3 regions of the Kluyvera sp. STS39-E genome follow, and region 2 is predicted to be linked to each of the others. Evidence: predicted binding sites of a transcription regulator. Region 2 holds the regulator's gene; each other region holds the start of a gene.
The links. The regulator LexA, encoded in region 2, represses DNA repair genes until DNA is damaged. The targets are predictions, from matches to a motif close to TNCTGTATGTACATACAGNA.
Positions count from the first base shown of each region.

Region 1: the regulator LexA is predicted to act here: its motif matches at 1,818-1,837, upstream of sbmC (DNA gyrase inhibitor SbmC).
Region 3: the regulator LexA is predicted to act here: its motif matches at 1,539-1,558, upstream of rmuC (DNA recombination protein RmuC).

Region 1 is NZ_JBFQGA010000002.1:350,877-358,761, forward strand. It holds gene AB4K05_RS05215 (serine hydrolase domain-containing protein) at 18-1,274, shown strand; gene sbmC (DNA gyrase inhibitor SbmC) at 1,331-1,801, opposite strand; tRNA gene AB4K05_RS05225 (tRNA-Arg) at 1,948-2,024, opposite strand; gene folD (bifunctional methylenetetrahydrofolate dehydrogenase/methenyltetrahydrofolate cyclohydrolase FolD) at 2,278-3,144, shown strand; gene ybcJ (ribosome-associated protein YbcJ) at 3,146-3,358, shown strand; gene AB4K05_RS05240 (metal-dependent hydrolase) at 3,499-4,023, shown strand; gene cysS (cysteine--tRNA ligase) at 4,115-5,500, opposite strand; gene ppiB (peptidylprolyl isomerase B) at 5,686-6,180, shown strand; gene lpxH (UDP-2,3-diacylglucosamine diphosphatase) at 6,184-6,906, shown strand; gene purE (5-(carboxyamino)imidazole ribonucleotide mutase) at 7,025-7,534, shown strand; gene purK (5-(carboxyamino)imidazole ribonucleotide synthase) at 7,531-7,885, shown strand, end outside.
Region 2 is NZ_JBFQGA010000013.1:38,213-46,097, reverse strand. It holds gene dusA (tRNA dihydrouridine(20/20a) synthase DusA) at 1-644, opposite strand, end outside; gene AB4K05_RS22650 (conjugal transfer protein TraF) at 808-2,055, opposite strand; gene AB4K05_RS22645 (cupin domain-containing protein) at 2,228-2,716, opposite strand; gene zur (zinc uptake transcriptional repressor Zur) at 2,841-3,356, shown strand; gene AB4K05_RS22635 (CsbD family protein) at 3,400-3,609, opposite strand; gene dinF (MATE family efflux transporter DinF) at 3,746-5,065, opposite strand; gene lexA (transcriptional repressor LexA) at 5,135-5,743, opposite strand; gene AB4K05_RS22620 (diacylglycerol kinase) at 5,843-6,211, opposite strand; gene plsB (glycerol-3-phosphate 1-O-acyltransferase PlsB) at 6,407-7,885, shown strand, end outside.
Region 3 is NZ_JBFQGA010000014.1:67,131-75,015, reverse strand. It holds gene rmuC (DNA recombination protein RmuC) at 85-1,494, opposite strand; gene udp (uridine phosphorylase) at 1,636-2,397, opposite strand; gene AB4K05_RS23300 (dienelactone hydrolase family protein) at 2,635-3,447, shown strand; gene metE (5-methyltetrahydropteroyltriglutamate--homocysteine S-methyltransferase) at 3,509-5,770, opposite strand; gene metR (HTH-type transcriptional regulator MetR) at 5,888-6,841, shown strand; gene AB4K05_RS23285 (carboxylate/amino acid/amine transporter) at 6,729-7,628, opposite strand; gene yigL (sugar/pyridoxal phosphate phosphatase YigL) at 7,714-7,885, opposite strand, start outside.

The sequences.
Region 1 (7,885 bases), on a different contig from region 2:
GTCTTGTGGCGAGTTTGATGGCTAGCGCTCTGCTTTCTTCCCCGGCCATTGCCGCCTGTAAAGGCACCGAGTTGACCTCCTGTCCCGCGCCTTTTGATAACACATTGCCGAATACCCAAAAAATGTTGACCTGGAGCCAAGCCGAGCGGGTGATTGGTTTTCGTAATGATTATCGTAACTATCAGGGCGATGTTTTCCACCACGGCAAGGCAACGCCGCTGGAGGCTGCCGATAAACCCCTTCGCCAGGCGAGCTATCAGGTTAACGGCCAGCGGTGGAATTTGCAGGATTACATCAAGCGACAGAATGTCAGCGGCATGCTGGTGCTAAAAAACGGTAAAGTGGCATGGAAATACCTCGGCGAAGGCAATACCGATACCACGCTGTGGACTTCCCGTTCAGTTGGAAAATCAGTGGTCTCTGTGCTGGTTGGTGCCGCAATCCAAGAAGGCAAGATTCATTCCTTAGACGACCTCGTCACCCAGTATGAACCGGATCTCAAAGGCACGGCCTGGGACGGCGTGACCTTAAAGCAGCTCATCCAACACACCTCCGGCGTGGCGTGGAGCGAAGACTACACCAATCCGCAGTCAGACTTCGCCAAACTGACCCAGTGCGAGGCGCATCCCGGCACTTATGACTGCGTCCGCGCGCTCGTTTCCGGCCTGAAACGCACACATCCAGCCGGTGAGGTTTGGTCTTATTCCTCCGGTGGTGCATGGCTGTTAGGCGACGTTTTGGAGCGCGCAACGGGCATGACGTTAGCTCACTACCTCGAAAAGACTATCTGGCAACCGTACGGCATGGCGAATGACGGCGTATGGCATGCGTACGCTAAAGATCAACATGACGTTGGCGCACACGGTTTTAACGCCACGCTAGAAGACTGGGGACGCTTTGGTGAGTTCGTGATGCACGAAGGTCGTCTCGCGGATGGCACCCAGATACTTCCAAAGGATTGGGTTAGCCAATCGGCAAACTGGAATACGGCAAAAAAATCGGTTTCTGCCGCGCACCCTAAGGGCATTTACGGCTATCAGTGGTGGAACAACGAAGTGCCGGTTAACGCAAAAAACGTCATCCCTGAACAAAAAGACACGCTCAAAGGCTCTATGTGGGCACTGGGTATTTTTGGACAGATGATCATGGTTAACCGTGCGGAAAATTTGGTGATAGTGCAATGGTCAACATGGCCACAGGCAGAGCCATCTTTCAGCGCTCAACCGCTTGAAGCATCACTGATGTTTAGTGCCATCGCCAACGCACTGCGCTAAACACAGCCAGCGTCATCAGGGATGGAGACCCTGATGACGCCGTTTTGCGTCTGGCGTTACGCTTTCGCTTCTACCGCCACGTACATCTCAATATCCCAGTAGCCGTCTTCGGCACCGTTATTACGGTAAATTTCGAAACAGGGCTTCGGGGCAATCTGGTGACTTTCGTCCTTCAGCAGGCTGTCAAAGAATTGATACCAAGGCGTGGCGAAATCATGATTCTCAACGCGTGCCAATGCGACAGCATATAAGCCGCCTGCCACTTCCGAGGTCATCACACCTTCGCTGTTCGGCGGCACAACAAAATCATCTGCCACCGACACCACCGTATCGCAGCGCAGCTTTTCCGCCGGCACTTCATCAGGATTGTCGTAATAAACGGCGAGCCACTCCTGAGCGGGAATTTGCTGGCCATCCACCCACATCATAAGCTGCTCAAAACCTTGTTTTACCGTCTGTTCCCACGGCCCAACCATATGAAAACCGGCTATTTTGCGCGACTTAACCTGCTTAACCTCGTAGTCCATACTGCCTCCGTTAACATACTGTAATTACATACAGTGTAATTCACATTTTGCCATTAAGACAAACGGAGCGTGGGCAATATGTGAGCAGATTCGCACTCTTATTCAGAGCGTAGTGAGGGCAGCAATATTGAGATTGGCGGAGAAAATGGTGCGCCCTGCAGGATTCGAACCTGCGGCCCACGACTTAGAAGGTCGTTGCTCTATCCAACTGAGCTAAGGGCGCACTGGGGAAGTCAAAACTTCTTGATAGGGTGAAGCGCGTGGAATTATACGGTCACTAGCAGGTGAGTCAATCCATTTCCGCATGAAACCTGCGTTGAACGCAGCAGTGGATAAAGTGCCACCAACAATCGCTCAACAGTTGGGCAAAATCACTTTCCGCTGAAAACACGCAAACGATAACTGACAGCGAGCCTCGCATCTGACAAAATATATACATCCCCCCTTCGTTAATGACAGATGGAATATTTCCCCTGATGGCAGCAAAGATTATTGACGGTAAAACGATTGCGCAGCAGGTGCGCTCTGAGGTTGCGGAAAAAGTGAAGGCGCGAGTTGCGGCCGGAAAACGCGCCCCTGGGCTGGCCGTTGTGTTGGTTGGTAGCAACCCCGCATCGCAAATTTATGTCGGCAGCAAGCGTAAAGCCTGCGAAGAGGTGGGTTTCATCTCCCGCTCCTACGATCTGCCGGAAACCACCAGCGAAGCTGAACTGCTGACGCTGATTGATACCCTGAATGCCGATGCCACTATCGACGGCATTCTGGTGCAGCTCCCGCTGCCTGCGGGCATCGATAACGTGAAGGTATTGGAACGTATCGATCCAGACAAAGACGTAGACGGATTCCATCCGTACAACGTAGGTCGTCTGTGCCAGCGTGCGCCGCGCCTGCGTCCGTGCACACCGCGCGGCATCGTTACGCTGCTTGAGCGCTACAACATCGATACCTACGGTCTGAACGCCGTGGTCATTGGCGCCTCTAACATCGTTGGCCGCCCGATGAGCATGGAGCTGCTGCTGGCTGGCTGCACCACCACCGTCACCCACCGTTTCACCAAGAACCTACGCCACCACGTTGAAAACGCCGATCTGCTGATCGTCGCGGTCGGCAAGCCTGGTTTTATTCCGGGTGAGTGGATCAAAGAAGGTGCCATCGTGATTGATGTCGGGATTAATCGTCTCGAAAGCGGTAAAGTAGTCGGCGATGTGGTGTTTGAAGAAGCCGCGGCTCGCGCATCTTACATCACGCCGGTACCGGGCGGCGTAGGTCCAATGACCGTCGCAACCCTGATTGAAAACACCCTACAGGCTTGTGAAGAGTATCACGACGTGGAGAAGGCATAAGATGGCAACATTTTCTTTGGGTAAGCATCCGCATGTGGAACTCTGTGACTTACTGAAACTGGAAGGCTGGAGCGAAAGCGGCGCGCAGGCGAAAATCGCCATTGCCGATGGTCTGGTCAACGTTGACGGCGCGGTAGAAACCCGCAAACGCTGCAAAATTGTCGCCGGACAGACCGTCAGCTTTGAAGGTCAGAGCGTAACCGTCACAGCGTAAGCCTCACGGCAGCAGTACGATGACCCGGCGAAGCAGTGCAACGCCGGGTTTTTATTGCCGAAAATTCAGAATATCCCCCTGCTGCATTGCCACCGTTTTGCGCTGATACTTTGTTTTTATTTTTCGCTAACGGACCATCGATGCCAACCATTATCACCCACGCTGCCGTCCCACTATGCCTTGGCTTAGGGCTCGGCACGCGCGTTATTCCCCCTCGCCTACTCTTCGCAGGCGTGGTGCTCGCAATGCTACCCGATGCCGATGTGCTCGCCTTCAAATTCGGCATCGCCTACGGCAATATCTTTGGCCATCGCGGTTTTACCCACTCGCTGCTGTTTGCCTTTGTTGTGCCACTGCTGTGCGTAATGATTGGCCGACGATGGTTTAAAGCCGGGCTGATTCGTTGCTGGTTATTTTTGACGGTTTCGCTGCTTTCACACAGCCTGCTGGACTCCATCACCACCGGCGGCAAGGGCGTCGGTTGGCTGTGGCCATGGTCAGATGAACGGTTCTTTGCGCCGTGGCAGGTGATTAAGGTCGCGCCGTTCGCGCTCTCTCGCTACGCCACGCCGTACGGGCATCAGGTGATTATTTCGGAATTGATGTGGGTATGGCTACCGGGAGCCGTAATGATGGGTGTGCTGTGGTGGTATAGACGTCATTAATCTTGCCTGATGGCGCTACGCTTATTCGGCCTACCGATCATTCCATCGTAGGCCGGATAAGGCGTAAGCCGCCATCCGGCAATATAGAGCGTTACTTACGGCGCCAGGTCGTGCCCTGTGCGCCATCTTCCAGCACGATGCCCATCTCATTGAGACGGTCACGCGCGGCGTCAGCGGCAGCCCAATCTTTCGCTTTACGCGCATCCAAACGCTGTTGGATCAGCGATTCGATTTCCGCTACTTCGCCGTCATCAGCCTGCGCGCCGCTTTGCAGGAAAGTTTCAGGCTCCTGTTCCAGCAGACCCAGTACCGATGCAAGCTTACGCATATGCGAAGCCAGCGCGTTCGCCGCATTCGCATCTTCGGTCTTCAGGCGGTTCACTTCACGAGCCATGTCAAACAGCGCGGAATAGGCTTCCGGGGTGTTGAAATCATCGTCCATCGCTTCAATGAAACGCGCTTCAAACGCTTCGCCGCCCGCAGCCGCCACGGATTTGTCGGTACCACGCAGCGCGGTGTACAGACGTTCCAGCGCCGAGCGTGCCTGTTTTAAGTTCTCTTCGCTGTAGTTGAGCTGGCTGCGATAGTGGCCGGACATCAGGAAGTAACGGATGGTTTCAGCATCGTAATACTTCAGCACGTCACGCACGGTAAAGAAGTTACCCAGCGATTTCGACATCTTCTCGCGGTCAACCATCACCATACCGGAGTGCATCCAGTAGTTAACGTATTCACCATCGTGCGCGCAGGTAGACTGGGCGATTTCGTTTTCATGGTGTGGGAACATCAGATCCGAACCGCCGCCGTGAATATCGAAATGGTTGCCCAGCTGTTTGCAATTCATCGCAGAACATTCAATGTGCCAGCCTGGACGACCCGCGCCCCACGGAGACGGCCAGCTTGGTTCGCCCTCTTTCGACATTTTCCACAGCACGAAGTCCATCGGGTTACGCTTAACGTCAACTACGTCAACGCGGGCACCGGCTTGGAGCTGATCCAAGTCCTGGCGCGACAGCTTGCCGTAATCCACATCGGTTGGGACATCAAACATGACGTCGCCGTTATCCGCCACGTAAGCGTGGCCTTTGGCAATCAGCTGTTCGGTGATCTCAATGATCTCCGCAATATGGTGCGTTGCGCGCGGTTCGTTGTCCGGGCGCAGAATGTTCAGCGCATCGAAATCTTTGTGCATCTCAACGATCATGCGGTCAACTAACGCGACAAAGCTCTCGCCGTTTTCGTTTGCGCGTTTAATGATTTTGTCGTCAATATCGGTGATGTTACGCACATATTTAAGCTTATAGCCCAGGAAACGCAGGTAGCGCGCCACCACGTCAAAAGAGACAAAAGTACGGCCATGGCCAATATGACAGAGATCGTAAACGGTGATACCACACACGTACATGCCGACTTCACCGGCGTGAATAGGCTTAAATTCCTCTTTTTGGCGCGTCATTGTGTTGAAGATTTTTAGCATCGAGAATTCCATGTTTACGTGTGTGAACCGGGCTTTCGCCTGAAACGGCATATTCTACCCGTAATTCAACCCGGAAGCAGCACACAATGCAAGGTGATCGCGTCGTCCGGTTATGCTATAACAGGCACCTATATGCCGCTAAATTGCGGGCTAAAGCACTACTCTAAACGGAACAGGATGCAGAAATGGTTACTTTCCACACTAATCACGGCGATATCGTCATCAAAACCTTCGACGATAAAGCGCCGGAAACAGTCAAAAACTTCCTGGACTACTGCCGCGAAGGTTTCTACAACAACACCATCTTCCACCGTGTCATCAACGGTTTTATGATTCAGGGCGGCGGCTTTGAGCCAGGCATGAATCAAAAAGAAACCAAAGAAGCGATCAAAAACGAAGCCAACAACGGTCTGAAAAACACCCGTGGCACTCTGGCAATGGCGCGTACTCAGGCTCCTCACTCCGCTACTGCACAGTTCTTCATCAACGTCGCCGATAACGACTTCCTGAACTTCTCCGGCGAAAGCCTGCAGGGTTGGGGCTACTGTGTCTTCGCTGAAGTGGCTGAAGGTATGGACGTTGTCGACAAGATCAAAGGCGTTTCTACCGGCCGTAGCGGTATGCACCAAGACGTTCCAAAAGAAGACGTTATTATTCAAAGCGTGACCGTCAGCGAGTAATTGGTGGCGACACTCTTTATTGCAGACCTTCATCTGCAAACAGAAGAACCGGCGATTACCGCCGGTTTTCTGCGTTTTTTAGCCGGTGAAGCCCGTACGGCCGATGCGCTGTACATTTTAGGCGACCTGTTTGAAGCGTGGATTGGCGACGACGATCCCAACCCACTGCACCGTGAAATCGCTTCTGCAATCAAATCGTTAGTGGATTCCGGGGTACCCTGTTATTTCATTCATGGCAACCGCGATTTCCTGATAGGCCGACGCTTTGCGCGCGACAGCGGCATGCAGCTTCTGTCTGAAGAAAAGGTGCTCAATCTCTACGGCCGCCGCGTGCTGATTATGCATGGCGACACCCTGTGCACCGACGACCCGGGTTATTTAGCGTTTCGCGCTAAAGTCCACACGCCGTGGATCCAAAAACTGTTCCTCGCCCTGCCGCTGTGTATCCGCCGCCGCATTGCGCAGAAAATGCGTAACGACAGCAAGGCCGCAAACCGCAGCAAGTCGATGGAGATCATGGACGTAAACCCGCAGGCAGTCAGTGCGGTCATGGAAAAACATCAGGTGCAGTGGCTGATTCACGGCCATACCCATCGCCCGGATATCCATACCCTCGACGCCAATGGCGAAACGGCACATCGTGTGGTGCTAGGCGCTTGGCATGACCACGGCTCAATGGTGAAAGTCAGCGAAGAAGACGTGGAGCTAATCCCCTTCCCGTTTTAAATTCTCCACTTAATTCGCCTATTCAATGGCGACGCAACCGTTTTCCTTGCCCATTTTCCGTGTTATTCTCTGTGGCCTCTAAGTCGTGTGCAGCACACCCACAGGAGTTTTCAGACGCATGTCTTCGCGCAATAATCCGGTACGTATCGCCATCGTGATGGGGTCCAAAAGCGACTGGGCTACCATGCAGTTCACCGCAGAAATCCTCGATATTCTGAATGTTCCTCACCATGTTGAAGTGGTTTCCGCCCACCGCACCCCCGATAAACTATTCAGCTTTGCCGAAGACGCCGAAAGCAACGGTTATCAGGTGATTATTGCCGGTGCCGGTGGTGCTGCGCATTTACCCGGTATGATTGCGGCAAAAACCCTGGTTCCCGTGCTGGGTGTTCCAGTACAGAGCGCAGCACTAAGTGGCGTCGATAGCCTGTATTCCATCGTACAGATGCCGCGCGGTATCCCAGTGGGCACGCTGGCTATTGGTAAAGCGGGTGCTGCCAACGCAGCATTACTCGCCGCGCAGATCCTGGCACAGCACGATACCGAACTGCATCAGCGCCTTGCCGACTGGCGTAAAGCGCAAACCGATGAAGTGCTGGATAATCCCGATCCGCGAGGTGCGGCATGAAGCAGGTTTGCGTACTGGGCAACGGCCAGCTTGGCCGGATGCTACGCCAGGCCGGTGAACCGCTAGGGATTACCGTCTGGCCGGTAGGCTTAGAAGCCGATCCAGCCGCCGTGCCGTTTCAGCAAAGCGTTATTACCGCCGAGATTGAACGCTGGCCGGAAACCGCGCTGACCCGCGAACTGGCTGAGCACAAAGCCTTCGTCAACCGCGACGTTTTTCCGATTATTGCCGATCGTCTGACGCAAAAGCAGCTGTTCGATAAGCTCGAACTGGCGACCGCGCCGTGGCAGCTGCTGGCTAGCGCCGGTGAATGGCCTGGGGTATTTGACCGCTTGGGCGAGCTGGCGATCG
Region 2 (7,885 bases):
CCGCCGTTGATGGACATCGTCAGATGCGGGAAGTCACGCTTGAGCTGATAGACGCGCGGATAATCCAGCGGTGGGATCTCACGGTTCTCTTTCGGACTTAGACCTGAAAGCCAGGCTTTGCGCGCATGGATAATAAACATCTCACACTCGCCGCGCCCGGATACCGTGTCGATAAAGTCACAGAGGAACTCGTAGCTGTCCTGGTCGTCGATACCGATACGGGTTTTTACCGTGACCGGAATATCGACCACATCGCGCATGGCTTTGATGCAATCGGCGACTAACTGGGCGTTGCCCATCAAGCAGGCACCGAACATGCCGTTCTGTACGCGGTCAGATGGACAGCCGACGTTGAGGTTAATTTCATCATAACCCCGCTCCTGCGCAAGCACAGCACACTGCGCAAGTGCCGCCGGATCGCTCCCGCCAAGCTGCAGAGCAATCGGATGCTCTTCGTCGCTGTAGGCCAAATAATCGCCCTTGCCGTGAATGATTGCCCCGGTGGTCACCATCTCGGTATACAGCAACGTGTGCTGCGACAGCAGGCGCAGGAAGTAGCGGCAGTGTCTATCCGTCCAGTCGAGCATCGGCGCGATGGAAAAACGGTGAGCGGGAAAAGCAGCGGACGAGGATTCTGACAACATGGCGATTATTTAAGCATCCGGAAAAATGGGCGGGTACTATAGCATAAAGCATAAGCAGGGAAAAAATGCAGCGTAGGCCGGATAAGCGCAGCGCCATACGCCACCATGCGGCACATTGCCGCATGGTGGCGTAAACGCCTTATCCAGCCTACAAGGTCTGTGGCTAGAAGGTGACACTCACCTGGGCGCCAGCGCCCCAAGTTTGGTCTTCGCCGTACAGCCCCATGAGGTCGAGGTGGACACGGTTAAACGGCGCAAAACCTACGCCGCCGGTGAAGACGTTGCTGTCGTTGTTCTTCACATCCGCGCGGTAACCTGCGCGTACAGCCAGCCAGTCCAGCGGACGCACTTCGGCGCCCACGCCAACGTACTGTGAACTCTCCTCGCTCTTAAAACCTTTGGTTTCAGTCAGATCGCCATCGGCGCTCAGCGTCAGCATATCGGTGTGCCACGCAACGCCTGCGGTAACCAGCGGGCGGATTTGGTAAGTGTCACGAATGCCCGCCACTTCCTTGGTGTCGATATCACGGGAGAATAAGTTTTGCCCGCTCAGCCCAACCGTCCAGTTATCGCCGAAATCGGCGCTCATCCCCGCATCAACGTTAAAACCAGTATCGTCGTTGCGATAACGACTGCTGTTGATATCGTCGCTGCTGAAGTTGTAGATCGAAGCGGTGTAGTTGTAGAGCCACGTTTTTTGCAGCTTAGGCGTTACGCCGAATGACACCGGCACGCCGCCAAAGTCGAACTGGCGAGCGATGGCGACACCGTAGTCGGAGACAATAGCCGCCCGGCCATAGCCTTTAGATTTCAAATCGTCAGGGCTGACAGCCAGAACTTGGGATGGCGTGGCCTGAATCCCACGCAGCATATCGATATCACTTTGTTTGATATCCGAGCTAATCCGCGCACGGGCGTTCGCTTTAGCCACAAACGCTACCGCTAACACATCGTTCGGGATTGAAATCGCCATCCCCGCGCCGGCCTTCGCCTGTGCGGTCTTCCCTTTTAGCGATGAAAGTTGATCCGCCAGATTACCTGCCGCGGATGATACCTGCCGGTATCCTAGACTACCTGGGATGAAAAGATCGGAGATATTAATCGAGTTCAACGTGCCGATGTAGCTATTCACGTCATCGCTGACATCGTCTATCTTGTTGCGCAGATCATCCTTGTCGGAAATCTGTGCGCCGATCGTCGGTAGAATCACCGTGATGTCATCATCAGGCTTTGCTTTCGCCAGCAGCGCTGGGTTTATCAACACGCCGCTGCCGTAATTCGCGGAAGCCACCCCGGTACCACCCATGGCGTCATTTCTGGCTTCCGTCCAGCCGTTTGCGGCCCCTGCCTGACCTGCCACTAAAAAAGAGACAGCTATCCCCATCAGCGAAAATTTTTCGTTTTTTTTCACAGTTTGCTCGTCTTATTGTCTGTTATGAAACAACCCTCCCTCCGTTATCGCCTGGAAGGAGACGAACTATTGCTGTGAATAACGGGACAAAAAGTGGCTTGTTCCCTTAACTGAAATTTTCTACGAGGCTGTCATTATTAGTAAGCGCCCTAATCTTTATAGAAGAAGATGGCTAATTTCGCCCAGGTTTTCCGTCATGTGGGCCGAAAAACTGCGGTGGGTGATCCACCCAGCGGTCTTCACGGGTCACGGCATACGAGGCATTTAGCGGGTAGTAAATGCGGTTAGTTCGCTTATTTGCCTCCCCAACCACCAGCAGCCGGACCTCTTCCGACGTATTGTTGATAAAGGTGTGGCAAACCCCGGTTCCCGCCGGAAAACCAACGCTATCACCAGGCTTAAGTTTCCACAGGTAGCCATTGATCCACGCCTGCGGATACCCTTCCAGCACGTAAATAAACTCTTCTTCATCGCTCTCCGCGTGCGGATAGGAAGTGCGCCGCCCCGGCGGTAAGCGTTCGTGGTGAATACCCAGGTGCCTAAGCCCTAACGCACGGGCCAGCGGCGCGCCAATCGAAAAACGCTCATCGCTATCGGGATAGCTGGAATCATCGGGGCCTTCAACGTCGTGCCAATGGCGAATGCAATCGGGTCTTTTCATTTTTTCGTCCTGAGTGTGAAGTACACCTGATATAACACACCTATAGCACACCGGTGGAAACTCGGCGTTTCTGGCATAACATGATAAAGTATGCGTTTGTTTCACCCGTAACCCGAGGATGCCGATGGATAAGACCACTACGCAAGAACTGTTAGCGCAGGCTGAAAAGCTGTGTGCGCAACGCGGCGTACGCCTGACCCCGCAGCGTCTGGAAGTGTTACGCCTGATGAGTCTGCAAGAAGGCGCGATCAGTGCCTACGATCTGCTCGATCTGCTGCGGGTCAAAGAGCCGCAGGCTAAGCCGCCCACGGTATACCGCGCGCTGGAGTTTCTGCTTGAGCAGGGCTTTGTCCACAAGGTCGAATCTGCCAACAGCTACGTGTTGTGTCACCTGTTCGATCAACCAACCCACACCTCCGCCATGTTTATCTGCGACCGCTGCGGCGTGGTAAAAGAAGAGTGTGCGGAAGGGGTCGAAGACATCATGCATGCGCTGGCGGCAAAAATGGGCTTCGCTCTGCGCCACAACGTGATTGAAGCACACGGCCTGTGTTCAGGCTGCGTTGAGGTCGAGGCCTGCAAAACGCATGAATGCTGCCAGCACGATCATACAATCCAGATTAAGAAGAAATCCCGCTAGCGAACGCTAAGCGGGATAGCGTACTTCCTTGTACGCGAGGGGTTTACCAGCGGTGGTTGTGACGCTTGTCCCAGCTATCGACCTCTTTTTCCGCCTGATCTTTCGCGTAGCCGTAACGCTCCTGAATTTTACCGACCAGCTGATCGCGTTTCCCTTCGATCACCGTCATATCATCATCGGTCAGTTTGCCCCATTGCTCTTTCACTTTACCTTTGATCTGTTTCCAGTTACCGCCGACTTCGTCTTTATTCATCATAAAATCCTCGGGAGTCAGTGAGTGAATAGCGAAAGGTTTTCTACAACACGAACATCTTTTTCGCTAAGCGTGAGATTAATTGTAGTCGGTCATTCTGGGTTCGTTTCACTATTCAGAATCTTTAACCATCACGCTAAGAAAACCAGCTCCCCTCGCGCCAGTGACGACGCCAGATAAACGCCAGCGACATACCACGCAATGCGAGGAATACGGCCAGCGCTAACCACAGTCCGTGGTTGCCTAGCGTCGGCAGCGCCAGCAGCGTGAGCGCAAAACCGGCCGCCGCGACCGCCATGCTGTTACGCATTTCAGCGCCGCGCGTCGCACCGATAAACATGCCGTCCAACAGGTAACACCACACACCAATCACCGGCAGCACGACCTGCCAGAGCACATAGCGGTCAGCCAACTGGCGCAGCTCAGGGATGGAAGTCAGCAGCGCGACAATATGCTCACCCAATAGCGCATAAACCAGCGCAAAGGCCAGCGCGACAACGCCCGCTTGGCGACATGCCGCCTGCCACACCTCAAGCAGTTTGCTGCCATCGCGTGCGCCGTAGGCTTGCCCAGAGTGGGCCTCTACTGCATAGGCGAATCCGTCCAATGCATAGGCCGTGAAGGTCAGCATGGTCATCAGCACCGCATTCACCGCCACCACGTCGCTGCCGAGTCGGGCACCAAAGACGGTCACCGCGCCAAAGCACAGCTGAAGCAGCAGCGAACGCAGCATAATGTCGCGGTTCAGCGCCAGTAGCCGTCGAAAGTCACCGAGCCAAGCCGTTTTCAGCATCGCCCATGAAATGCCACGCATGATCAGTACCTTGCGCACCATTCCCAGCCCAACCAAGAACGTTGCATATTCAGCAATCGCCGTTGCCAGCGCCGCCCCCTGCACGTTCATATGCAGCCCCATAACCAGCCACAGGTCGAGAACAATATTCAGCACATTCCCTACCACCAGCAATACCACCGGTGCGCGAGCATACTGTACGCCGAGTAGCCAGCCGAGCAGCACGAGGTTTGCCAGTGAGGCGGGGGCGCTGAGCCAGCGGATTGAGAGAAAACGCTGCGCTTGTTCCAGCACCTCGCCGCTGCCGCCGACGATGGAGAGCGCCAAATGAATCAGCGGGTTTTTGAACAGAATAATCAGCAGACCCGCGCCCAGCGCCAGCAAAAGCGGTTGTACTAAGGCTCGGGCCAGCGCCTGGGGGTCTTTGGCACCAAACGCTTGCGCCGTCAGGCCGGTGGTGCTCATGCGTAAAAACAGCAGCAGCATGAACAGGAAGCTGGTCGCCGTGGCCCCAATCGCCACGCCGCCCAAATAGACTGGACTATCGAGATGACCAATCACGGCAGTATCCACCAGTCCCAGCAAAGGCACGGTGATATTGGAGAAAATCATGGGTAGCGCAAGACGCCACAGGGCTTTATCGGCGGAGGTCAGTAGAGGCATGTGCATGAACCAGAAAGAAAAAAGGCTGCGATACCGAAAGCATCACAGCCATTTGAGAGCGGAGAAGGGTTACAACCACTCACCGTTGCGGATAACGCCAACGGCCAGCCCTTCGATGGAGAAGTTCTGCTGGCGCAGATCGACCACGATAGGGGAAAACTCGCTGTTTTCTGGCAGCAGTTCGACGACGTTACCCTGTTTTTTCAGGCGTTTTACCGTCACTTCTTCGTCAATGCGCGCCACCACAACCTGGCCGTTACGCACATCCTGGGTTTTATGCACAGCAAGCAGGTCGCCGTCCATAATACCAATATCTTTCATCGACATACCGCTGACGCGCAGCAGGAAGTCGGCGCTTGGTTTAAACAGCGATGGGTCGACCTGATAATGGCCTTCAATGTGCTGTTGTGCTAGCAGCGGTTCGCCCGCCGCCACGCGGCCAATCAGCGGCAAGCCCGCTTCTTCTTCCACCAGTAGGCGGATACCGCGAGAGGCACCGGAGACAATCTCAAGAACCCCTTTACGCGCCAGCGCTTTCAGGTGTTCTTCAGCCGCATTCGGGGAACGAAACCCCAAGCGCTGAGCAATTTCCGCACGCGTCGGCGGCATGCCCGTCTGGCTGATATGATCCCGGATGAGATCAAACACCTCTTGCTGCCTGGTCGTTAACGCTTTCATTCCGCCCCCTGGGTGTATATACAGTTATGCTGTGAGTATATACAGCTAGTGTCTATTTTGGAACCATAAAACGCAGGAAATCAGGCAGTTTTCACAGCTTTAGTGGAAATGAGACCACAATAAGATGCCCCAGGTGATAACCGCGACGAAAATCGCCAGCAGCACCGCGGCAGAACCCATATCTTTAGCGCGCCCGGACAGCTCGTGATACTCCGAGCCAATACGGTCAACGACGGCTTCCAGCGCACTATTAAGAATTTCCACTATCATCACCAACAGGACAGAGCCGATAAGCAACACGCGGGTGATAGGATCCACATCCAGCCAGCAGGCAATAATTATCGCCACTAAGGACGCAACCCCTTCTTGGCGGAACGCGGCTTCGTTTTGCCACGCCGCGCGAAATCCTTTCCAGGAATAACCTGCTGCTTTGATAATTCGGGTGATCCCAGTGGTATTATTGGCCATCTCAAGAACCTTTTACGTTATGCGTCAATGACAATGCGTATGTACATCGTTCTTCCCGTCGCCGCTGCGTTCGCCGCGTGGCCGCTACGAGAATCACTTAGTGTATTATTATGGAGCGGTAGAACAGAAATCCTGCCAACTTTCTGATATTCTTGCCGCGCATTTGCATGATTAACCAGAGGCTTTACATCGTTTATGTCCGGCTGGCCAAGAATTTACTACAAATTACTGAATTTACCATTAAGTGTTCTGGTAAAGAGCAAGTCTATTCCCGCAGAACCTGCTCAGGAATTGGGGCTTGATACATCGCGTCCAATTATGTACGTCCTGCCTTACAACTCTAAGGCTGACTTACTGACGCTCCGCGCCCAATGTTTGGCGCACGACCTGCCCGATCCGTTTGAACCGTTAGAAATCGACGGCACCTTGCTGCCGCGCTACGTGTTCATCCACGGCGGGCCGCGCGTGTTCACCTATTACACGCCGAAAGAAGAGTCGATCAAACTGTTCCACGATTACCTCGACCTGCACCGCAGCAACCCAGATCTGGATGTGCAAATGGTGCCGGTGTCAGTGATGTTCGGTCGTTCTCCGGGTCGTGAGAAAGGCGAAATTAACCCGCCGCTGCGTATGCTGAACGGCTTCCAGAAATTCTTCGCCGTCTCTTGGCTCGGTCGCGATAGCTTCGTGCGTTTCTCGCCGTCCGTCTCCCTGCGCCGCATGGCCGACGAGCACGGTACGGATAAAATTATCGCTCAGAAGCTGGCGCGCGTTGCCCGTATGCACTTTGCCCGTCAGCGTCTGGCAGCGGTAGGCCCACGTCTGCCTGCGCGTCACGATCTGTTCAAAAAGCTGCTGGCATCAAAAGCTATCGCCAAAGCAGTAGAAGATGAAGCGCGCAGCAAAAAAATCTCCCACGAAAAAGCGCAGCAGAACGCCATTGCGCTGATGGAAGAGATTGCGGCTAACTTCTCCTACGAGATGATCCGCCTGACTGACCGTATCCTGAGCTTTACCTGGAACCGTCTGTATCAGGGGATTAACGTGAATAACGCCGAGCGCGTACGCCAGCTGGCGCACGACGGCCACGAGATTGTTTATGTGCCCTGCCACCGCAGCCACATGGACTATCTGCTGCTCTCATACGTGCTCTATCACCAAGGTTTGGTGCCGCCGCATATCGCCGCGGGTATCAACCTGAACTTCTGGCCAGCAGGTCCGATTTTCCGCCGTCTAGGTGCGTTCTTTATTCGCCGTACTTTCAAAGGCAACAAGCTTTATTCCACCGTGTTCCGCGAATACCTCGGCGAGCTGTTCAGCCGCGGTTACTCCGTGGAGTACTTCGTGGAAGGTGGTCGTTCCCGTACTGGTCGCCTGCTGGATCCGAAAACCGGCACGCTGTCGATGACCATTCAGGCAATGCTGCGCGGCGGCTCCCGTCCTATCACCTTAGTGCCGATTTATATTGGCTACGAACACGTGATGGAAGTGGGCACCTATGCGAAAGAACTGCGCGGTGCCACGAAAGAGAAAGAAAGCCTGCCGCAGATGCTTAAAGGTCTGAGCAAGCTGCGCAATCTCGGCCAAGGCTACGTCAACTTCGGCGAACCAATGTCGCTGATGACCTACCTGAACCACCATGTTCCGGAATGGCGCGAGTCTATCGACCCGATT
Region 3 (7,885 bases), on a different contig from region 2:
CAAGAAAATGTTCATGGAGTGTAACAGATTGGGCACGATTGCCCTACGATTCCACCCCGTTACGAAATCCGCCATTTCGCTGGATTAGCGGCGTTCTGCCGCTAACGGATTGTCATCATTCAACTCTTCATCGTCGCGCAATCGGAACTCATCATCCTGTGATGTGGCCTGTTCGACGAGGTCTGGATTAATCTCGCGTTTCACCTCAACGCCAAGATGACGGAATGCTTCCGCCTGCACCAACAGATTACCGCGACCGGAAGTCAGCTTTTTCATCGCCTGACGGTAGTTGTCCTGTGCTTTATCGAGGCTTTGACCAATAGACGACATATCGTCAACGAACAGGCGCATTTTGTCATATAAGCGGCTGGCACGTTCAGCAATATGTTGCGCATTGCGGCTTTGGTGCTCGTAGCGCCACAGGTTGGAGATAGTGCGCAGAGCCACCAGCAATGTGGTTGGGCTGACCAGCATAATATTATTTTTCAGCGCTTCGCTAATCAGTTCGGGCTGCCGGTCTAGCGCCAGTAAAAACGCTGGCTCTACGGGGATAAACATCAGGACGTAATCCAACGAACGCAGCCCCGGAAGCTGCTGGTAATCTTTACGGCCCAGCATACGGATATGGTTGCGCACCGCCGCGATATGCTCCTGCAGCGCAGTTTCTCGGGTGTAGTCATCTTCGGCGTTGAAGTAGCGCTCGTAAGCCACCAGCGTCATTTTGGCATCCACCACCACGTCTTTGCGGTGAGGCAGGCGCACAATAACGTCCGGCTGCATACGCGAATTGGCGTCCGTGTTGATGCTGACCTGGGTTTCATATTCGTGCCCTTCCCGCAGGCCGGAGGCTTCCAGTACGCGGCTGAGCACCACTTCGCCCCAGTTGCCCTGCGTTTTATTATCGCCTTTCAGCGCCCGGGTTAGGTTGACGGCTTCCTGCGCCATCTGGGCGTTGAGCTGCTGAAGGTTACGAATTTCATGCGCCAACGTGTGCCGCTCGCGCGCTTCCTGACCAAAGCTGTCCTGAACCTGACGACGGAAACCGTCTAGCTGTTCACGTAGCGGCGTCAGCAGGCCGTGCAGGCTTTGCCGGTTTTGTTCATCGACCCGACGGTTGCTCTGTTCAAAGATGCGGTTGGCAAGATTTTCGAACTGCTCACTCAGACGCTGTTCGCTGTTGAGCATCAGGCGGTGTTTTTCATCGCCGTGCTGGCGCGTGGTCTCGAGCAGCGTAGTGACCTCGCGGAGATCGACCTCCAGCGACGAGTTAATCTCCCGCAGGCTGCGCAGCTCGTTGTTGAGCAGTTCGCACTCGTCACGCCAATGAGCATGCTGGGCGATTTGCTGTTTCGCCGCGCTCAGTTCGCCGTATACATCGCGTTCTTCTGCCAACTGTTCAGCGCGCTGCTGCGCGACACGATAGCTTGCCGCCAGCCAGCCAATCGCGATGCCCGCCAGTGCCACTAATGCATAAATCACCACGGCAATATCCACAACGCCCCCTGCCTGAATCCGTTATCTGCACAAAAATAGAATTGTGCTGTATAAACGTCCAGTTTTAAAGCAGTTTCCTGCGAGCCGCGACGCAAAAAGAAAAAGGCCGAACAAGTCGGCCTTTTCGCAAAGGAGGGAAAACTACAGCAGACGACGCGCCGCTTCCACTACGATTTTCACCGCGTGGCTTTCGGTCTGTTTCATGGTCTCTGCGTTAGGAATTTCCTGTTGGGTGCGGTTAACGATAACGCCCGCAACCATCCCCGCGCGCAGACCCTGGCTTGAGCACATGGTCAGCAGGGTGGCGGATTCCATTTCATAGTTCATCACACCCATTGACTGCCACTCTTCCATAGAGCCTTTGAAGTTGCGTACAACGCGGCCTGAGAAGGTGTCATAGCGTTCCTGACCCGGATAGAAGGTATCAGAGGAAGCAGTAACGCCCACGTGAGTGGTCGCACCGACGGCTTTCGCCGCTTCTACCAGCGCGGTCGTACACGCAAAGTCAGCCACCGCTGGATATTCCATCGGGGCAAAGTGCAGGCTCGCACCGTCAAGACGGACGGACGCCGTGGTGACCAGTACATCACCCACATTGATATTTGGCTGAATGGCACCGGTGGTACCCACGCGCAGGAATGTGCGAATGCCCAGCTGTGCCAGCTCTTCTACGGCAATGGAGGTCGATGGACCACCGATACCGGTTGAGCAAACGATCACTGGCTTGCCATCAAGCTCAGCACGCCAGGAGGTAAATTCACGATGAGATGCCAGTTTTACCGGCTTTTCCATCAGCGCGGCGATCTTTTCCACACGCTCCGGGTCACCGGGGACGATAGCAACCGTAGCCCCTTGTAAATCGTTTTTGGTGAGGCCGAGATGAAAAACATCAGACTTGGACATAAAGAACTCCTCTGTGGTTCAGTTTTGTCAGAAGAAGCAAAAATGTACTTTATAGAAGACCACAACATTTTTTCGTGATTGCTATCACTAAGAATTAAAAATATTGCATTAAATTCCATGCAAATAGTGATTTACATCACATTAACAAGTTAATGTGATCGTCTGCTGCACAATAATACGCCGTCTTGAGGCACTGTGATTCGGCTATGAGTTCATTCAAAGGGTACGGAGAATGCCATGACAATCAAGACACAACCTGGATTTGCACCTGCTGCTTCACCTCATGCCTCTACCACCGTCCATACGCCCGAAGAGGCCATCACGGCGGGGGAAACCTCTATCCCCTCACAGGGGGATATGCTACCGGCCTATCACGCGCGGCCAAAACATAGCGATGAGCCTCTCCCGGTAATCATCGTAGTGCAGGAGATTTTTGGCGTCCACGAACACATTCGTGATATCTGCCGCCGCCTAGCACTGGAGGGCTATCTGGCGATTGCACCAGAGCTCTATTTCCGTCAGGGCGATCCGAACGACTACGACGATATCCCCTCACTGTTTAGCGGCTTAGTCACAAAAGTGCCTGATGCTCAGGTGCTGGGCGATCTCGACCACGTCGCCAGCTGGGCGGCGCGTCATGGCGGCGATGCCAACCGTCTGTCGGTGACGGGTTTCTGCTGGGGTGGACGCATTGCATGGCTGTATGCCGCGCATAATCCACAGCTTAAAGCCGCAGTCGCCTGGTATGGTCGCTTGATCGGTGACAAAACGTTGAATTCACCGAAAAATCCTGTCGACGTTGCGGTCGATCTTAGCGCTCCGGTGTTAGGGCTGTACGGCGGGCAGGATACTGGGATATCTCTCGAGTCCGTAGACACCATGCGCCAAGCGCTGCGTGCGGCGAATGCGAAAGCCGACATTGTGGTCTACCCGGAAGCCGGTCATGCCTTTAATGCTGACTATCGTGCCAGCTATCATGAAGAATCGGCCAAAGACGGCTGGCAGAGAATGCTGGCGTGGTTTGCCCAGCATGCAGGGAAGAAGGGATAGCCCTACAACAAACGGGAATTGCCCATAATCTAAACGGAGGCTTTCGCCTCCGTTTTACATTTTACGCTTGGCGCAAATTCTGCGCTGCCTGCACCATATTTGCCAACGCTGCCCGAGTTTCCGGCCAGCCGCGGGTTTTCAGTCCGCAGTCCGGGTTGACCCACAGGCGTTCAGCCGGAATACGTAGTTCGGCTTTCTTAAGCAACGCTTCAATCCACTCGACGCTTGGCACATTTGGCGAGTGAATGTCATATACGCCCGGTCCAATTTCGTTTGGATAGTCGAACTCTTCAAACGATTCCAGCAGTTCCATGTCAGAGCGTGAGGTTTCAATGGTGATCACATCTGCATCGAGCGCCGCAATGGAATCCATGATGTCGTTGAACTCGCAGTAACACATGTGGGTGTGGATCTGCGTTTCATCTTTCGCGACCGCCGCGTTGATACGGAAGGCCTCCACACCCCATTCCAAATATGCCGCCCAATCGCTGCGACGCAGTGGCAGGCCTTCGCGTAGCGCCGGTTCATCAATCTGGATAATACCAATGCCTGCCGCCTCCAAATCTGCAACTTCATCACGCAGCGCCAGCGCAATCTGTTTGGCGATGGTTTCGCGGGTCACATCCTCACGCGGGAAGGACCAGCAAAGAATGGTCACCGGGCCGGTGAGCATGCCTTTCACCGGTTTGTCAGTCAGAGACTGCGCGTACTTCGCCCACTCAACGGTGATTGCTTCCGGGCGGCTGACATCGCCAATCACTACCGGCGGCTTCACGCAGCGAGAGCCATAACTCTGCACCCAACCGTTTTGGGTAAAAACAAAACCATCGAGATGCTCACCGAAATACTCCACCATGTCGTTGCGTTCGGCTTCGCCGTGCACCAGCACATCGAGGCCCAGGCGTTCTTGCTCAATAATTGCCTGTTTGATGTGCTCAGCAATCCCGGTGCGATAGTTACCCACATCAAGGTTGCCTTTTTTAAAGTCCAGACGTAGGCCGCGAATTTCCGTGGTTTGCGGGAACGAGCCGATGGTGGTGGTCGGCCAGGCCGGTAAATTAAAGCGCGCACGTTGCGCCTTGGCGCGCTGTGAATATGCGCTGGTACGCTGACTATCCTGTGCGGTGACCGCCGCCAGTCGCTGCTCAACGGCGGTGTTATGAACACGAGTAGAGTGGCGACGGGCTTGAATCGGTGCGCTCCACGCCACAAGCTCAGCCGTATTGCCGCTATTCAGCGCGTCGCGCAGCAGCGCCAGCTCACCGCATTTTTGCAGGGCGAAGGCAAACCAGCTTTTCACTTCTGCATCTAGGCGTGTCTCAACGCTGAGATCGATTGGGCTATGCAGTAGCGAGCATGAAGATGCCACCCAGAGCGCGCGTTTGCCGACAATATCCTTAATTTGTGCATATTTTTGCGTGAGATCGGCACGCCAGACGTTGCGGCCATTAATCAGGCCTGCGGAAAGCAGCCAGTCGGCAGGAAGACGCTTGTGCAGTTCGTTCACGTCATCTTTCCCGTGCACGAAATCGACATGCAGCCCCTGAACTGGCAGTGCGGTAATGGTATTAAGGTTCGGTGTGACACCTTCAAAATAGGTGGTCAGCAGCAGCTTGAGCTGTCCTGTCAGCGCATCGTACGCCGGCTTGAACGCATCCAGCCATTTCTGCGGCAGCTCCAGCACCAGTGCGGGTTCATCGATCTGCACCCATTCAACGCCACGCTTCGATAGCTCGTTCAGCACCTGTTGGTAGACCGGCAGGATATCGTTGAGCAGGCTAAGGCGCTCAAACGGCTCGCCCTTCACTTTGCCTAGCCACAGGTAGGTTACCGGGCCAAGTAGAACAGGTTTCACCTTATGGCCCAGCGCCAATGCTTCGTCCACTTCATCCAGCAGTTGGGTCCAAGTCAGTTTGAACTGCTGGCCTTTGACAAACTCCGGCACCATGTAGTGATAGTTGGTGTTAAACCATTTGGTCATTTCCGCCGCCGCTGCAGGTTCGCCGGTCGGGGCGCGACCGCGGCCAATACGGAATAAGGTGTCGATATCAACCGAGCCGTCTTTATTCTGGTGCCGCACCGGGACGTTGCCCAGCAGAAGACTGGTGGTGAGGACATGATCGTACCAAGCAAAATCCCCCACTGGCAGCAGATCAATGCCCGCTTGTTTCTGCTGCTCCCAGTGACGAGCACGCAGTTCGCGCCCAGTCGCAAGTAATTCTTCACGAGAGGCATTGCCTGCCCAATAGCTCTCTTGCGCTTTTTTCAGCTCGCGGCGCAGACCAACACGAGGGAAACCGAGGGTGTGGTTTTGAATCGTCATCATATGCCTCTCATGGAATTTTCAGTATTTAGCCGTCCAGATGTTTACACATCCATAATCGACAGGTACTGTATAATCCTCAAGCGCAATATGTTCATGCCGAAGTGAAGGACTTTCATGATCGAGATTAAACACCTGAAAACGCTCCAGGCGTTGCGGAATACTGGTTCACTGGCAGCCGCTGCGGCGACGCTGCATCAGACCCAGTCCGCCCTTTCTCACCAGTTCAGCGATCTGGAACAGCGCCTTGGCTTTCGGCTATTTGTGCGTAAAAGCCAGCCGTTACGCTTTACCCCGCAGGGAGAAATCTTGCTGCAGCTGGCAAACCAAGTGCTGCCGCAAATTAGCCAAGCGCTGCAGTCCTGCAATGAGCCACAGCAGGCGACATTACGCATCGCCATTGAATGTCATAGCTGTATTCAGTGGTTAACGCCCGCGCTGGAAAACTTCCACAAGCAGTGGCCTCAGGTGGAGATGGACTTTAAATCCGGCGTGACGTTTGACCCGCAGCCAGCCCTGCAGCAGAGCGAACTGGATATCGTGCTGACCTCCGATATTCTGCCGCGCAGCGGTTTGCACTACTCGCCAATGTTCGATTTCGAGGTGCGCCTGGTGCTGTCACCGGATCATCCGCTGGCAGCCAAAGCGCGCATCACGCCGGAGGACTTAGCCGCAGAAACATTGCTTATTTACCCGGTGCAGCGTCAGCGCCTAGATATCTGGCGTCACTTCCTACAGCCGGCAGGTATCAGCCCACAGTTTAAAAGTGTGGATAACACGCTGTTGCTGATTCAGATGGTGTCGGCACGTATGGGCATTGCCGCACTGCCGCATTGGGTGGTGGAAAGCTTTGAGCGCCAGGATCTCATCGTGACCAAGACCCTGGGCGAAGGACTGTGGAGTCGGCTGTACGCTGCCGTGCGCGACGGCGAGCAGCGTCAGCCGGTGACAGATGCGTTTATTCGCTCAGCGCGGAACCACGCTTGCGATCATCTGCCGTTTGTGAAGAGTGCGGAGCGACCCACTTACGATGCACCCACAGCGAAGCCAGAATCACCGCTGCCCCTGTAAGGAAGCTCGGCCAGTGGGGTTGTTGGTGCCAGATTGCCAGATTAACTAACAGCCCCGCCGGCACATGCATGTTGTTCATGATACCTAACGTGCCCGCGTCCACCTGCGTGGCACCGTAGTTCCACATAAAATAGCCAATCCCAGATGCGACCACGCCGAGGAATACCAGAATGCCCCACTGCGGCATCGTCTCCGGCATTTTCTGCGTATTGCCCAGCAGCGACCAAGCCACCACCGCAACCACAAACGCGCCAAGGTAGAACCAAGCAAAAGCATTGTGCTGCGGCATAGGACGGGTTTCCATCAGACGCTTGTAGCCCACCATGCCGATGGCAAAAGTGATGTTGGAAAGCTGCACCAGCAACAGTCCCATCCAGAAATGACTGGTCACTTGGTCATAGCGAATGATCCCCGCGCCAATCACCGCCAGCAGCGCGCTGAAAGCATAGCTCCAACGCAGGCGGCGTCCGCTCATCAGGTCATAAATCAAGGTGATGTAGAGCGGCGTCAGTACGGTAAACAGCAGCAACTCAGAAACGGTGAGGTACATATAGGCGCGGAAACTCAGCATATACATAACGCCAAGCTGCATCGCACCCACCAGCATATACAGACCGATAGTTTTCAGGCTATGCCCGCGCGTGCGCAAGAACGGCAGGAACACCAGTGCAGCTAAGCCGACGCGCACGAGCACGGCAAAATAGCTGTCGATATGCCCGGCAAGGTACTCGCCATAAAAGCTAAAAGAGAAGGCCCACAGGATCGTGGTAATAATCAGGAGCGCCACAATGAATGTCTCATAGGAAGATGAGCATTCATTGTAGCGGAGATGTAAGTTGACAACTGACCACTAAGTAGCCAGTCGTCAATATTTAATCCAAATACAGACGACGCAGATAGTGCGGTACCGCGTCGTCGGCGTTAGAGCCAATCACTTCCAGCTCGGGATGCAAATCTTTCAGGCGCTGATGGGCCCCTTCCATGATGCAGCCTTTACCCGCCATCGACAGCATTTCAGCATCGTTCATACCATCGCCAAAGGCG